DNA from 2 places in the Microbacterium horticulturae genome. Region 2 is predicted to be linked to the other one. Evidence: predicted binding sites of a transcription regulator. Region 2 holds the regulator's gene; the other holds the start of a gene.
The links. Region 2 encodes HspR, which represses chaperone genes until heat shock. Its sites were predicted from a motif close to AAGTTGAGTCNNNNNGACTCAACTT; they were not measured.

Region 1 (7,411 bases), 1.6 Mb from region 2:
TTCGCGCGCCGGTTCCTGGGCGGGGATGCCGCGGGTCCGGGCCACCTCGCGCGCACAATCTCCGGCCTCATCGCCGACTACGGCGTCGATGCACGCACTCATCGCTACCGGGTCGGCGCCGGGTCGCCGATGATCGGTGAACGCCTGGCCGAGGCCGCGCTGGTCGACCAGCGCCGCCCGGGCGTGCTGATGATCGAGCGCACGCGGCTGCTGCGCGGCACCCAGCGCTTCACCGCCGACGAGGCCGTCGTCGCCAAGGGGGATGTGCTCTTCGCCGACACCGCGTTCTCGGCCGCCGACCGCGAGCGCCTGCGGCTGGAACGTCTCAAGATGACCGACGAGTTCTTCGACGCCTACTCGCGCCAGGTGGGCCTGGCCGAGGTGCTTATCGCGCCCGATTCGGCGGCTGCCGGCAAGACGGTGCGCACAGCGCGCCTGGCCGCGACGTACGGCGTGCACGTCGCGGGCATCCGCCACCGCGGCCACACGATCGACGACGGGCTCGCCGATGCCCGCCTCGCGGCCGGCGACACGCTTCTGGTCACCGGGTCGTGGTCGGCGATCCATCGGCTCGGCAGGTCACGGCGCGACTACATCCTCCTCGATCTGCCGGCCGAGGCCGCCGAGGTCGCGCCGGCCGCCAACCAGGCGCCGTTCGCGATAGCGATCGTCCTGCTCATGGTCGTGCTCATGGTCACCGGCGTCGTCCCCAACGTCATCGCGGCGCTCATCGCCTGCCTGCTGCTGGGCATCTTCCGCTGCATCGACATGTCCAGCGCCTACCGCAGCATCCACTGGCCGACGCTGCTGCTCATCGTCGGCATGCTGCCGTTCGCGCTGGCACTCGAGCGCACCGGCGGAGTCGACCTGGTCGTCGACGGTCTGCTGTCGGTGCTCGGCGGAGCGGGCCCGTCCGTGCTTCTGGGCGGTGTCTTCGTTCTGACCGCCGTGATCGGCCTGTTCGTCTCGAACACGGCCACCGCGGTGCTCATGGCCCCGATCGCTATCTCGATCGCCGCGCACCTGGGCGTCTCGCCGTACCCCTTCGCGATGATGGTCGCGCTCGCGGCATCCTCCGCGTTCATGACACCGGTCTCGTCGCCAGTGAACACGCTCGTCGTCGAGCCCGGTCGCTACCGGTTCGGAGACTTCGTGAAGATCGGCACGCCGTTCACGGTGATCGTGCTCATCGTCAGCGTGCTGCTGGTGCCGCTGCTGCTGCCGCTGTAGGTCGAAGCGCGCTCATACCACGCACCCCTGCGCCGCCCGTACACACGGTAGGGGAATGTCGCCGACACGCCGTCGGCCCGCGCGATTCGACGGCGCGTCGCCGGAAATCCCCGACGCCGTGCACAGTGAAGGCGGGATGCCGCGACCTTCGCCGCGGCATCCCGCCTCGGTCACACCGCCCGGTGCACGTGCGCTCGTTCACGCCGCCCGGTGGACGCGCGCTCGGTCACACCGCCTGGTGCACCGGCGTCGCCGTCACCGACAGCACGTCGCCTGCGGCATCCACCCGCACCGCCGCGCCATCGACCAGCTCGCCCGACACGAACAGGTCGGCGATGCGGTCGTCGACCTCGCGCTGGATGAGCCGGCGCAACGGGCGGGCACCGTACTCGGGCTCGTACCCGTGGTCGGCCAGCCACTGCACCGCGGCGTCCGTGACGTCGAAGCCCACCTCGCGCCACGCGAGCCGCGCCGAGGTCGCCCCCAGCAGCAGGCGCACTATTTCACGCAGCTGCTCGCGGTCGAGCTTGCGGAACAGCACGATCTCGTCGATGCGGTTGAGGAACTCGGGCCGCATCGCCTCGCGCAGCTTCGCGAAGACGCGGTCACGCAGGTCCTTCTCACTGCCGAACCCGGTGTCGCCTCCGCCGTCGGCGAGGAAGCCGATGGCTCCCCCGCGCGAGGCGAGGAACTCGCTGCCCAGGTTCGAGGTCATGACCACGACCGTGTTGCGGAAGTCGACGGTGCGCCCCTGGCCGTCCGTCAGGCGCCCGTCGTCGAGCACCTGCAGCAGCAGGTTGAACACGTCGGGGTGCGCCTTCTCGATCTCATCGAACAGCACCACGGCGTACGGGTTGCGACGCACGCGCTCGGTGAGCTGCCCGGCCTCGTCGTAGCCGACGTATCCCGGAGGGGCACCGACCAGGCGGGCGGCGGTGTGTCGCTCGCCGAACTCGCTCATATCGAAGCGGATCACGGCCGTGTCGTCGTCGAACAGCGACTGCGCCAGGGCCTTGGCCAGCTCGGTCTTGCCCACGCCCGTGGGGCCCAGGAACAGGAACGAGCCGATCGGCCGGTGCGCGTCGCCCATGCCGGTGCGGTTGCGCCGCACGGCCTTGGCGACGGCGGCGACAGCGTCGTCCTGACCGACCACGCGCGCGTGCAGCTCGTGCTCGAGCACGGCCAGCCTGTCGCGCTCGCTCTCGGTCAGACGCGAGACCGGGATGCCGGTGGCCCGGCTGATCACGTCGGCGATCTCCGGCTCGTCCACCACCGCGTCGGCCTTGCGCGCACCGGCGCCGTGCGAGACCTCGTCGAGCTTGCGCTCGACCTCGGCGATCTCGTCGCGCAGCTGCGAGGCGTCCTCGTAGCGCTCGGCCGAGACCGCCGCGTTCTTGTCGGCCTCCAGATCGGCCAGCTTCTGCATGAGCGTCGACACGTCGGCCTGCACGCCCAGACGCAGCCGCAGCCGCGCACCGGCCTGGTCGATGAGGTCGATGGCCTTGTCGGGAAGCACGCGCTCGGTGAGGTAGCGGTCGCTCAGCTCGACGGCCGAGCGCAGCGCGTCATCGGTGTACGTCACGGCGTGGTGCAGCTCGTACGCGTCCTTCAGGCCGTGCAGGATGCGCACGGCGTCTTCCACGCTGGGCTCGCCGACCTTGACGGGCTGGAAGCGGCGCTCCAGCGCGGCATCCTTCTCGATCCGGCGGTACTCGTCGAGCGTCGTCGCGCCCACCAGGTGCAGCTCGCCGCGCGCGAGACGCGGTTTGAGGATGTTGCCGGCATCCATGCCGCCGTCGCCATTGCCGCCGGCGCCCACGACGATGTGCAGCTCGTCGATGAACGCGATGATCTCGCCCTTGTGTGCGGAGATCTCGTCCATCGTTGTGGTGAGCCGCTCTTCGAAGTCGCCGCGGTAGCGGGTACCGGCGAGCATGCCGGGCAGGTCGAGCGCTATCACGCGCTTGCCGTGCAGCTGCTCGGGCACCGCGCCTTCGACGATCGCACGGGCCAGGCCCTCGACGATCGCGGTCTTGCCGACGCCCGCCTCGCCGATCAGCACCGGGTTGTTCTTCGTGCGCCGGGACAGGATCTCGATGGTCTGCTCGATCTCGTCGGCCCGACCGATCACGGGATCGAGCGAGCCCGCCTCGGCGAGCGCGGTGAGATCGGTGCCGTACTTCTCCAGCATCGGGGTGTCGGAGGTGCCCTCGGCCTGCTCGGTCGTGCCGCCCGCGGTCACCGTCTCGTTCGCGCTCTCGGTGAGGGCGTCGGCGGTCACACCCGCCTGGGCGAGCACCTGGCCGGCCGGGGTGTCTTGCGCGAGCACGAGCGCGAAGAACACATGCTCGGGCTCGATGTAGGTCGAGCCCGACGAACGGGCGACCTGGTATGCGTGAAAGAGCGTCCGCTGCAGCGACGGGGTGATCTCGGCACCGTCGGCCTGCGGGGCCGCGCGGTTCGGCGCCGGCAGCCGGCGCTCGGCGTCATGCGCGATGGCGACGGCATCAGCGCCGATGCGCCGCACCGCCTCTTGCGCGGGCGCGACCTCCATCAGCGCGTGCAGCACGTGCAAGGTGTCGACCTCACGCTGTCCGCGCTCGAGCGCATACTGCGCCGCCGCCTGCAGCATCTCCTGCGTGCGGGCCGTCATGAAGCGGCTGATGTCGACCGAGCGCTGTTGACGCGCGCGCTCACCGGCCAGGTAGCGCGCGAGAAAGTCGTCGAACGCGCTCGCGCCGTCGGGGGCGCCCGAGACCGGGGGTGTCACGTCATCGACCATGCGATTACTCCTTGAAACTTGAGTCCTTGTGCATCAAGTCTACGAACTTGAGCACGGCTGTATCAAGTTCAACGCAGAGCTCGGATGCGTATTCCCACCGGTTGAATGTCGGAGCCCCGGCGTAGCGTTATCCCAGGTGAACAAGGGAGAACACCATGGAATGGCGCATTGAGCTGATCTTCGTCCCCGTGACCGACGTCGATCGCGCGAAGGACTTCTACGAGCGGGTGGGCTTCCACCTCGACCACGACCAGACGCCGTTCGAGGGCCTCCGGTTCGTGCAGATGACACCGCCGGGCTCGGCGTGCTCGATCGCATTCGGCACGAACCTCGGCATCGACCTCGAGCCCGGGCGGCAGAACACCATTCAGATCGTCATCCCCGATGCCGAAGAGGCGCTGGCGCATCTGCGCGAGATCGGAGCCGATGCCGAGGGCGTCGATGAGCAGGCCTGGGGCCGGTTCGTGACCTTCCGTGACCCCGATGGCAACCGCTGGACGTTGCAGCAGCTGCCGGCGCGGCCGTCATCGGGCGACGAGTGACGGGTCGACCTCGTTCCACTTCTGCACGGTCTGGGCGACCCAGAACACCGCGAAGAACCCGATGACCCCGATCTCGCCGACCAGGGTCCACGGCTGCCCCGACAGGTCGACGCCGGTCAGGCGCACGATGCCGACGATCGCGAGATAGAGAAGGGATGCCGCCATCCCGACGGCGACGATGACGTACACCCGGCGCCAGGGGCGGCGGGATGCCGCGGCTGACACGACGGCGATCGCCACCATGATGCCGAAGAAGGCTGCGGTGACGACGAGGTGACCGATGTGCAGCAGCGCATCAGGCCAGACGAGAAGCCAGACCAGCATCACCACCGCCACGACGCCGGCCGCGATGACACCGATGAGCACGCCGGGCGAGAGCGTCTGCTGGACGCGCGCCAGGATGAGGGCGCACCCGGCACCGACGATCGCCATCACGGCGAACGTGATGATGCCCGTGGTGACCCCGGGGACGAATGCCTCGGGCACGCAGGGCACCGCGCCGGGGCATCCCGTCTCCCCCGGCAGATCGCCGAGAGCCACCGGTGTCGGGATCACGGCGATGAGCGGCGCGAACAGGGCCGCGACATCCAGCAGGATCTGCTCGACGCTGTGCCCCGACAGCGCGACCAACGCGAGCGCGACGGCGATGAGCGCTCCCGTGAAGGCGGTGCGACCCGACGTGTAGAACAGTCCGCTGAGCGAGGTCAGCGGCCCTTCGGTCGCCAGCACGATGACCAGCGCGACGCCGATACTCAGCACGGCGCCGAGGATCGCGAGCCGAACGTAGCGGTAGGTGCGCTGGGTCGTCGTGCTGGAGAGCCGCATCATATTCACGATCCTGCACCACACGGACGACACGGGCGGACGCTAGCCTGAGGGCGTGACCACGTCGCCCACACTGCCGTCAACGCTGCCGAGCCGCGCCGACGCGGGAATCTCTGCGCTGACCCCGGGTTATTTCGCGCTCGTGATGGCGACCGGCATCGTCTCGATCGCCATGCGCACCAATGAGTGGTTCACCGTCTCGGTCGCGCTGCTGATCATCGCCGCGATCTCGTACGTCGTCCTCGTCGTGCTGAACATCATCCGGGTCATCCGGCATCCCGAGCAGATGGCCGATGACTTCGCCGACCCCGGGCGGGCGTTCGGGTTCTTCACGTTCGTGGCCGCGACCGACGTGCTGGGCAGCCGGCTCAGCCAGGAGACCGGCTTCCACGGGATCGCGGTGAGCCTGCTGCTGGTCGCCTCGATCGCCTGGATCATCCTCGGCTATACCGTGCCGTGGACGGCCATACTCGGCAAGCGCAAGAAGGTGCCGATCTCGACGGCCAACGGCACCTGGTTCATCTGGGCCGTGGCCAGCCAATCGATCGCCGTGCTCGCGGCCACCCTCGAGGTCGAGTTCGACGCGTGGCGCCCCGGTCTGGCGTTGCTCGCGGTCTTCTCGTGGTCGGTGGGCATCTTCCTCTACTGCGCGGTCGGCGTGTTCGTCGCGGTGCGCATGCTGACCGTGCCGTTCCGCCCCGAAGACCTCACTCCCCCGTACTGGGTCGCGATGGGGGCGACGGCGATCACCGTGGTCGCGGGCGCGCGGATCGTCATGATGGCAAACGCGCCGATGGTGGATGCCACGCGCGGCCTCATCGCCGGCGCGTCGGTGTTCTTCTGGGCGTTCGGCACGTGGCTCATCCCACCGCTGGTCATGGCCGGGTGGTGGCGGCATGTGCGGCACCGCATCCCGTTCCGCTACGAGGCGACGCTGTGGAGCATCATCTTCCCACTGGGCATGTACGGCGTGGGATCGCAGTTTCTCGGCACCGTCGACAGCCTGCCGATCATGCACGCGATCGGGTATGTGGAGAGCTGGGTGGCCCTGGCCGCATGGGTCGGCACGTTCGTGTGGATGCTCGTGAACCTCTGGCGCACCGTCTTGCGCCCACCGCGGTCTGCCGTCGTCAGCTGAGGTGCTCGCCGAAGGGCTCTTCGTGGAGGCCCTTCAGCGCCGCGGTGAGCTGAGCGCCCGATGCCGCGAAGGCTGCGTCGAGGCGACCCAACCGCGCGTCGGCCTCGGCGAGGGCCGCCATGCCCTTCTCCGTGACGCGGAGGGTGGATGCAGCTCCCGCGTGGGCCGTGGCATCCTCCGCCAATCCATCATCGACGAGCGCATGGACGGCCGTGTGCGCAGTCTGCACCGTGATCTGCGAGCGACGCGCGAGCTCGGAGAACGAGATGCCGGGCGTCGCGCGGATGTGCGCGAGCAGCCCGTACTTGCGGGTCGTCAGGCCCAGGCCCTTCAGCTGCTTGTTGAGCTGACCGTCCCAGATGCTCCCGAGTGTCAGCAGGGAGAGCACGGGGCTGAACCGGCGGGGCTGCGAGGGCATGGGTCCATCGTAGCCACCGGGCCCGGTGCGGCCGGGGCAGCGGGCCGGATGTATTGGCCGCACGTGCTTGAGCTGCTTCAGGCTCGGGCACCCCGAGCACCGAGCAGCCGCACGACAGGGCAACCGTGCTGCATGCTGGATGCAGGGGGTCAGTCATGCCGCAACGAGACACAAGCAAAGCGGGCTCGCGCCGGGTCGGTCGGTTCCGTAGGCGGGGTTCTGCAGAGCAGTCGGCCCAGCCAGAGCTGCCGCACCTGACGCAGTACGTGGCGGACGGCGTGCCGACCCGGCAGCAGCCGGGCGCATCCGTCGCAGAGGCTCTCGAGTATTCGCAGGGCGGCCCCGACCGCATGGCGATGTTCTTCTACCCGGCCCCGACTATCGCCGAGATCACGGAGCTGGCCGATGCGTGGGAGCTGCATCCCCTGCTGCGCGAAGACCTGCTGAACGCCCGTCAGCGGCCCAAGCTCGATCGC
Region 2 (7,411 bases):
CTTCAGCAACACCGTCGCCGGCCACGCCGAGACGCTGGGCACCGACATCTCGTCCGCGCGGACGAAGGTGCTGGACGGGTGGACGGGCACGGCGGCCGACGCCTTCGGCTCGACGACGCAAACGGCCAAGACGGCGACAGACACGTATCGCGAGGATGTCGCCAGCCTCGCCGGAGCGGTCAAGACCCTGGGCACGGCGCTCGACGACGCGCAGAAGACCATGGCCGACGCGCGGGCCACGGCCGTCGACGGCGGCCTGACCGTGTCGGGCACGCAGATCCACGGCCCCGGCGCCGCGCCGAACACGCAGCTGCCCTCGGACGCGACGACGGAAGAAGTGGATGCCGCGCAAGACGCCGTCGACGCGTACAACGCCAAGGTCACGTTGTGGAACGGCCTGGTCGACACCGTCGACGGAGCCAACCAGCGGTGGGAAGAGGCGCTGAACGACTTCGCCACCACCTGGAAGTCTGCCGCCGGCAACCTCGCGAGCGTGACGACGTCGTTCATCACCGCGGGCGCGTCGGCCAGTGCGCTGGCCAACTCGGCCTACCGGCTCAAGAGCACCGTCCTCCTCAACCAGGAGCGCCTCGCCACGGCACAGAAGAACCTCGCCGACGCCGTCAAGGACGGCCGGGTCATCTTGTCGAAGGACGATGTGTACGCGTTCATGGATGACGCGGCCAAAGCCAAGAACGTCGTCGCCGACAGCACGTCGAAGCTCGAATCGGGGCTCAAGGTGGGCTCGAAGCTCAGCAAGGGCCTTCTCGTGCTCGGCATCGCCGGCACGGCGTACGGCATCTACGACGACATGCAGAACGGCGAATCGGCGGCCCAGGCGGTCGCGTCGAACGGCGGCGGTTTCGTCGCCGGCCTCGCCGCCGGTGCCGGCGCGGGCGCCATCGTCGGCAGCTTCATCGCGCCGCCGGCCGGCACCATCGCGGGTGCAGCCGTCGGCGCCATCGTCGGCGGTGCCGTGGGCATCTTCACGTCGGGAGCCATCGACCACCTGTTCGAGGGCGCCGCCGACGGGGTCGCCGGCACGCTGAAGGCCGGCTGGGACGAGGTCGCCGATACCGGCGAGGCGATCGGCGACCTGGCGAGCGGGGCGTGGCATGCCGTCTTCGGCTGAGAAGCCGGCCCTGCGCCGCCCTCGCCCGATGCCGAGTGCGGCGACGGAGATGCTGTTGCCGCGGGCCGCATGGTGGATAGTGTGCGTGGTCGTTGCGCTGGTCGCCGTGTTCCTCACCGTGGCGGCCGCCGGCCTGATGGCCGGCGCAGACCCGGAAGCACAGCGTTGGGCGCTCGTGGTCGCCGCCGTCGCCGGCATGTTCTGGATCGTCGTGGCGGATCTCTTCGTACTCGTGCTGTACCGCCCGCGCCGCGATGCCGCGGCGGTGCGCGCCTCAGCGACGGAGGTCGAGATCCCCGGCAGCCGACGCTTCGCCGGCTGGACGCTCGCCACGGCGCTGACCTGGCTCGTCGGCGCCTGCATCATCGCCGTGGCGGTGGATGCCGCGTGGCGGGTGTTCTGGATCGTTGTCGCCGTGCTGCTGCTGGTCGTGGTGATCGACCACCTCCTGTCGATCGGGCACGCGCGACGCGTCGTGCTGACGCGGAACGGCGTGCGTGCGACGTCGTTCCGCATCGACGCCGAGGTCGGGTGGGACGACATCGCAGCCCTCCGCTGGACACAGGGGACGGGCGGTCTCATGGTCGCGCGCATCGAGGTGCGACCGCGCGCCGCATCGTACGTCGAGCACTGGCGGCATCCCTTCGCGCGACGCCGTGGCACGATCGACGTCGAGTTGCCCGCCCTCGACCTCGATCCTCTCCTCGTGATGATGGCGCTGCAGCTGTACTGGCTCGTGCCGTCCGCCCGCGCGGAAATCGCCGTCGGGCGTGTGCCGGCGCGACTCTTCGACGCCGACCTCGCCGTCGGGTCTGTCCCGGCAGAGCTCGGGGCCGACTGGCTCACGTCGTTCCGCCCGCGCGCACAGCGCTGAGCGCGGGCCGCGGGGCCGCAAGAGTTGAGCCGGGCGGTATCAACTTTGTTGACAGCGTGCGAGCGTCGGCATACACTTGAGTCATCGCGGCTCAAGATCCGGCCGCGAGACGACTTCATCATCATCAACCCGGGCCGTGGCAGATGCCATGACCCCCGGAAAGGAAGAGAAACACATGGCACGTGCAGTGGGTATCGACCTCGGTACGACCAACTCGGTCGTGTCCGTCCTCGAGGGCGGCGAGCCGAAGGTCATCGCCAATGCCGAGGGGTTCCGTACGACCCCGTCGGTCGTCGCATTCACGAAGGACGGCGAGGTGCTGGTCGGTGAGACCGCCAAACGCCAGGCCGTGACGAACGTCGACCGCACCATCACCTCCGTCAAGCGCCACATGGGCACCGACTGGAAGACCCAGGAGATCGACGGCAAGGCGTACACGCCGCAGGAGATCTCGGCGCGCATTCTGCAGAAGCTGAAGCGCGACGCCGAGGAGTACCTGGGCGACGCGGTGACGGATGCCGTCATCACCGTTCCTGCGTACTTCAACGACGCCGAGCGTCAGGCCACGAAGGAGGCCGGTGAGATCGCGGGCCTGAACGTCCTGCGCATCATCAACGAGCCGACCGCCGCCGCTCTGGCGTACGGCCTCGACAAGGGCAAGGAAGACGAGCTCATCCTGGTCTTCGACCTCGGTGGTGGCACATTCGACGTGTCGTTGCTCGAGGTGGGCAAGGACGACGACTTCTCCACCATCCAGGTGCGCGCGACCGCCGGTGACAACCGCCTCGGCGGCGACGACTGGGACCAGCGTGTCGTCGACTGGCTGATCACGCAGTTCAAGAACACGACCGGTGTCGACGTGTCGGGTGACAAGATCGCCCTGCAGCGTCTGAAGGAGGCCGCCGAGCAGGCGAAGAAGGAGCTGTCGAGCTCGACCTCGACCAGCATCTCGCTGCCCTACCTCTCGCTGACCGAGTCGGGCCCGGCGAACCTGCAGGAGACCCTGTCGCGCGCGAAGTTCGAGGACCTCACCAAGGACCTGCTCGACCGCACGAAGAAGCCGTTCAGCGACGTCATCCGTGAGGCCGGCATCAAGGTGGCCGACATCGACCACGTGGTGCTCGTGGGTGGTTCCACGCGTATGCCGGCCGTCGCCGAGCTCGTCAAGAGCGAGACCGGCAAGGACGCCAACAAGGGCGTGAACCCCGACGAGGTCGTGGCCGTGGGCGCAGCCCTGCAGGCCGGTGTCCTCAAGGGCGAGCGCAAGGACGTGCTGCTGATCGACGTCACCCCGCTGAGCCTCGGCATCGAGACCAAGGGCGGCATCATGACCAAGCTCATCGAGCGCAACACGGCCATCCCGACCAAGCGCAGCGAGACGTTCACGACCGCCGACGACAACCAGCCGTCGGTCGCGATCCAGGTGTTCCAGGGCGAGCGCGAGTTCACTCGTGACAACAAGCCGCTGGGCACGTTCGAGCTGACCGGCATCGCGCCGGCCCCGCGCGGCATTCCGCAGGTCGAGGTCACCTTCGACATCGACGCCAACGGCATCGTGCATGTGTCCGCGAAGGACAAGGGCACCGGCAAGGAGCAGTCGATGACCATCACGGGCGGCTCGTCGCTGCCCAAGGAGGACATCGAGCGCATGGTGCGCGAGGCCGAGGAGAACGCGGCCGAAGACAAGAAGCGCCGCGAGGCCGCTGACACGCGCAACCAGGCCGAGACGCTCGCATACTCGATCGAGAAGCTCATCAAGGAGAACGACGAGAAGCTGCCCAGCGACGTCAAGGACAGCGTGCAGGCCGATGTCGACGCACTGAAGACGGCCCTGGCCGGCGAGGACGACGACGCGGTGAAGTCGGCGTACGAGAAGCTGAACGAGAGCCAGCAGAAGCTGGGCGAGGCGATCTACCAGGCCGCACAGGCCGAAGGCGCACCGGGCGACCCGAACGTCGCCGACCCGGGCAACGGCGACGTGCCGAACCCCGAGGAGGACGTGGTGGACGCCGAGGTCGTCGACGACGAGGACGAGAAGAAGTAGGGACATGACCGACAAGGACTTCGATGACAACGAGGTCCGTCCGGGCGAAGAGGGGTCGGAGGCTTCTGCCTCCGGCCCCGACGCGCAGGACGGGACCGACAACCCGACGGGTGCCGAGAGCGCCGAGGGCGGTGACGCCGAGCCCTTCGGCGAGGCTGTGGACGAGCTGACCATCGACGACATTCTGGGCACCGCTCAGAACTCTGACGCCGCTGCCGAAGACGCCAAGCTCGCCGACCTCGAGTCGACGCTGCTCAGCGACCTCAAGCGCCTGCAGGCGGAGTACGCCAACTACCGCCGCCGCACCGAAGAGCAGCGTCAGGTCGAGATCGACCGCGCCAAGGGCGAGGTCGCCAAGGGCCTGCTGCCCGTGCTCGATGACCTCGACCGCGCCGAGAAGCACGGCGATCTCGAGGCCGGCAGTGCGTTCGCGCTGATCGCCGAGAAGCTGCGCGGTGTCGTGGAGAGGCTGGGCGTCGTCTCGTACGGCGCAGCGGGCGACGCGTTCGACCCGCAGCAGCACGAGGCCGTCTTCCAGCAGCCGACGCCGGGCACCTCGGAGTCGACCATCCTCGAGGTGGTCGAGACCGGATACCGGCTGGGTGACGTGGAACTGCGACCCGCGAAGGTGGTCGTCGCCGTCCCGGCGGATTGACCGCGGGAAGGAGCATCCATGGCCAGTCAGGACTGGTTCGACAAGGACTTCTACAAGACGCTCGGTGTGTCCAAGGACGTCACCGATGCCGACCTGAAGAAGACCTATCGCAAGCTCGCGCGCAAGTACCACCCGGACTCGAACCCGGGGGATGACGCCGCCGAGGCGAAGTTCAAGGAGATCAGCGAGGCGTATTCGGTGCTCTCCGACAAGGAGCAGCGCACCGAGTACGACCAGATCCGCGCGATGGGCTCGGGTGCCCGCTTCACGGCGGGCGGCCAGGGCGACGGCGGCTTCGACGATGTGTTCGGCGGCATGTTCGGCCAGGGCCGCGGCGGAGGGACCCGCTTCGAGACCTCGGGCAACTTCGAGGACATCTTCTCGATGTTCGGCCAGCAGGGCGGCGGGTTCGGGTCGGGTCGCTTCGGTGATTCGACCGGTGGATACCGCGGGTATGGGGGGCCGCAGAAGGGTCAGGACGTCACCGCGCACACCACGCTGGACTTCATCACCGCCGTCAAGGGCGAGACGATCACCCTGTCGGGTGAGAACGGCAAGCCGTTCAAGGTGAAGATCCCGGCCGGGGTGTCGAACGGTCAGAAGATCCGGCTGCGCGGGCGGGGGCATCCCTCGCCCGACGGCGGTGAGAACGGCGACATCGTCGTGACCATCACGGTGCGGCCGCACCCGGTCTTCACCCGTGACGGGCTGAACCTGCGCGTCACCGTCCCGGTGACGTTCACCGAGGCCACGCTCGGCGCGACCATCGAGGTGCCGACGCTCGGCGGCGATCCGGTGCGGCTGCGCGTCGCGCCCGGTACGCCGTCGGGGCGCGTGCTGCGCGTCAAGGGCCGCGGCGTGGAGAGCAAAAAGGGCACCGGCGACCTGCTCGCCGAGGTGCAGGTGGCCGTGCCATCGCATCTCGACGATGCCGCGCGTGAGGCCCTCGAGCGCTTCCACGATCTCGAGCCCAAAGAGAACCCGCGCGCCGAGCTGATGGCGAAGGCCGCCGTCGGTCGTTGAGCGAGCGAAGCGAGTCGAAACGCCGGTACGAGAGCAGAAGTTCCTAGAGTAGCGAGGAGGTGAATCCGGATGCCTGAGCGCAGACCAGACGAGAACGCCCCGATCTTCGCGATCGCGGCGGCCGCCGAGCTGTCCGGAATGCATCCTCAGACCCTGCGGCAGTACGACCGTATGGGACTCGTCGTGCCCGCCCGCACCAAGGGCGGGTCACGACGCTACTCGCTGCGGCATGTCGCGCAGTTGCGCGAGGTGTCGAAGATGTCGGCCGCGGGCATGAGCCTGCCCGCCATCGTGCGCATCCTCGAGCTCGAAGAGCACGTGCGCGAGCTGCACATGCGTGTGCAGCTGCTCGAGGAGCGCGTGCGCGCGGAGGTCGAGAACCGCCCCGGCGCGCGCGTGTTCGCCGCGGGCTCGACCGGAGCGGTCGTGCCGTTGCGGCACGGCCGCCGCATCCGCCGCTCGACCGATATCGTCGTGTGGCGTCCGCAGCGCCCCGACGAGCGCTGATGCGCCCCCATCTCGCCGAATTCATATGAATCTGTCTCGTGCACATGAAACTGCCGACGGTTTGGTGTGCATGAGACGGTTCCATATGAATTCGACGGAGGTGGAAGCGGGGGAGGAGGCGGGATGCCGGGGTACGAGCCGTTCGCGTATCGCGTGACCAAATCCGGCGAGGTGCACATCTCACGCGTCGGCCGGTTGGTGACGGTCGTACGGGGACCTGCCGCGGAGCGCCTGATCGCGCGGCTCGGCGACGATGGCGCGAGCGATCAGGCCGCGCTCCAGCGCGCCACCGGCAACTACAAGCGCGGCAACGAGCGCTGAGCCGCGGCATCCACCACCGACATACCGGACGGTCGGTATGCTGTGGGAAGCATCGCCACGACAAGGAGGTCAGGATGCCACAGCCCGAACACACCCCGTCGCGGATCCCCGATGAGGCCGGCGCAACGCCCGGGCTCGACGTCAACGGCTTCCGCGCCTGGCTGGAGCGCGTCCACCCTGATATTGCCGGCGGCGAGCTCTCGGCATCCGTCATCGCCGGCGGCAGGAGCAACCTCACCTACGCTGTCGACGGCGCCGCGCTGCCGCTGATCGTGCGGCGACCGCCGCTCGGCCATGTGCTCGCCAGCGCGCACGACATGCGGCGCGAGCACCGGGTGATAGCGGCGTTGGCCGGCAGTGGCATCCCGGTTCCCGCTGCAGTCGACGTCGTCGACGACACCGAGACGGCCACCGTCACCGGAACCACCTTCTTCGTCATGGAACGCGCGCCCGGGCGCACCATCACGCGCCGCGCTCAGAACGCGGAGTTCAGCCGCGCCGGCATCCAGGCCATGAGCACCGCGCTGGCCGAGCACCTCGCCGACCTGCACGCGGTCGCTCCGGCCGCGGTGGGCCTGGCGGACTTCGGCCGTCCCGACGGCTACATCGACCGTCAGCTGAAGACCTGGCAACGGCAGCTCGACGCGTCGCGCTCGCGCGAGACGCCGACCCTCGACAGGCTGCAGCAGCGGCTGCACGCCGACGTGCCGACGGACAGCGGCGCCGCCATTGTGCACGGCGACTACCGCCTCGACAACGCACTCGTGGTCGGCACCGGCGACGACCCGCGCATCTCGGCGATCCTCGACTGGGAGATGGCGACGCTCGGCGACCCGCTCGTCGACCTCGGCATCC

Region 1: the regulator HspR is predicted to act here: its motif matches at 4,028-4,052, upstream of PU630_RS05300 (ATP-dependent Clp protease ATP-binding subunit).

Annotation. Positions count from the first base shown of each region.
Region 1 is NZ_CP119108.1:1,134,580-1,141,990, reverse strand. It holds gene PU630_RS05305 (SLC13 family permease) at 1-1,230, shown strand, start outside; gene PU630_RS05300 (ATP-dependent Clp protease ATP-binding subunit) at 1,457-4,012, opposite strand; gene PU630_RS05295 (VOC family protein) at 4,168-4,554, shown strand; gene PU630_RS05290 (hypothetical protein) at 4,537-5,382, opposite strand; gene PU630_RS05285 (tellurite resistance/C4-dicarboxylate transporter family protein) at 5,435-6,517, shown strand; gene PU630_RS05280 (MarR family winged helix-turn-helix transcriptional regulator) at 6,510-6,935, opposite strand; gene PU630_RS05275 (magnesium and cobalt transport protein CorA) at 7,091-7,411, shown strand, end outside.
Region 2 is NZ_CP119108.1:3,207,985-3,215,395, reverse strand. It holds gene PU630_RS15235 (hypothetical protein) at 1-1,132, shown strand, start outside; gene PU630_RS15230 (hypothetical protein) at 1,116-2,006, shown strand; gene dnaK (molecular chaperone DnaK) at 2,182-4,050, shown strand; gene PU630_RS15220 (nucleotide exchange factor GrpE) at 4,055-4,705, shown strand; gene PU630_RS15215 (DnaJ C-terminal domain-containing protein) at 4,724-5,728, shown strand; gene PU630_RS15210 (heat shock protein transcriptional repressor HspR) at 5,798-6,235, shown strand; gene PU630_RS15205 (hypothetical protein) at 6,359-6,556, shown strand; gene PU630_RS15200 (phosphotransferase family protein) at 6,631-7,411, shown strand, end outside.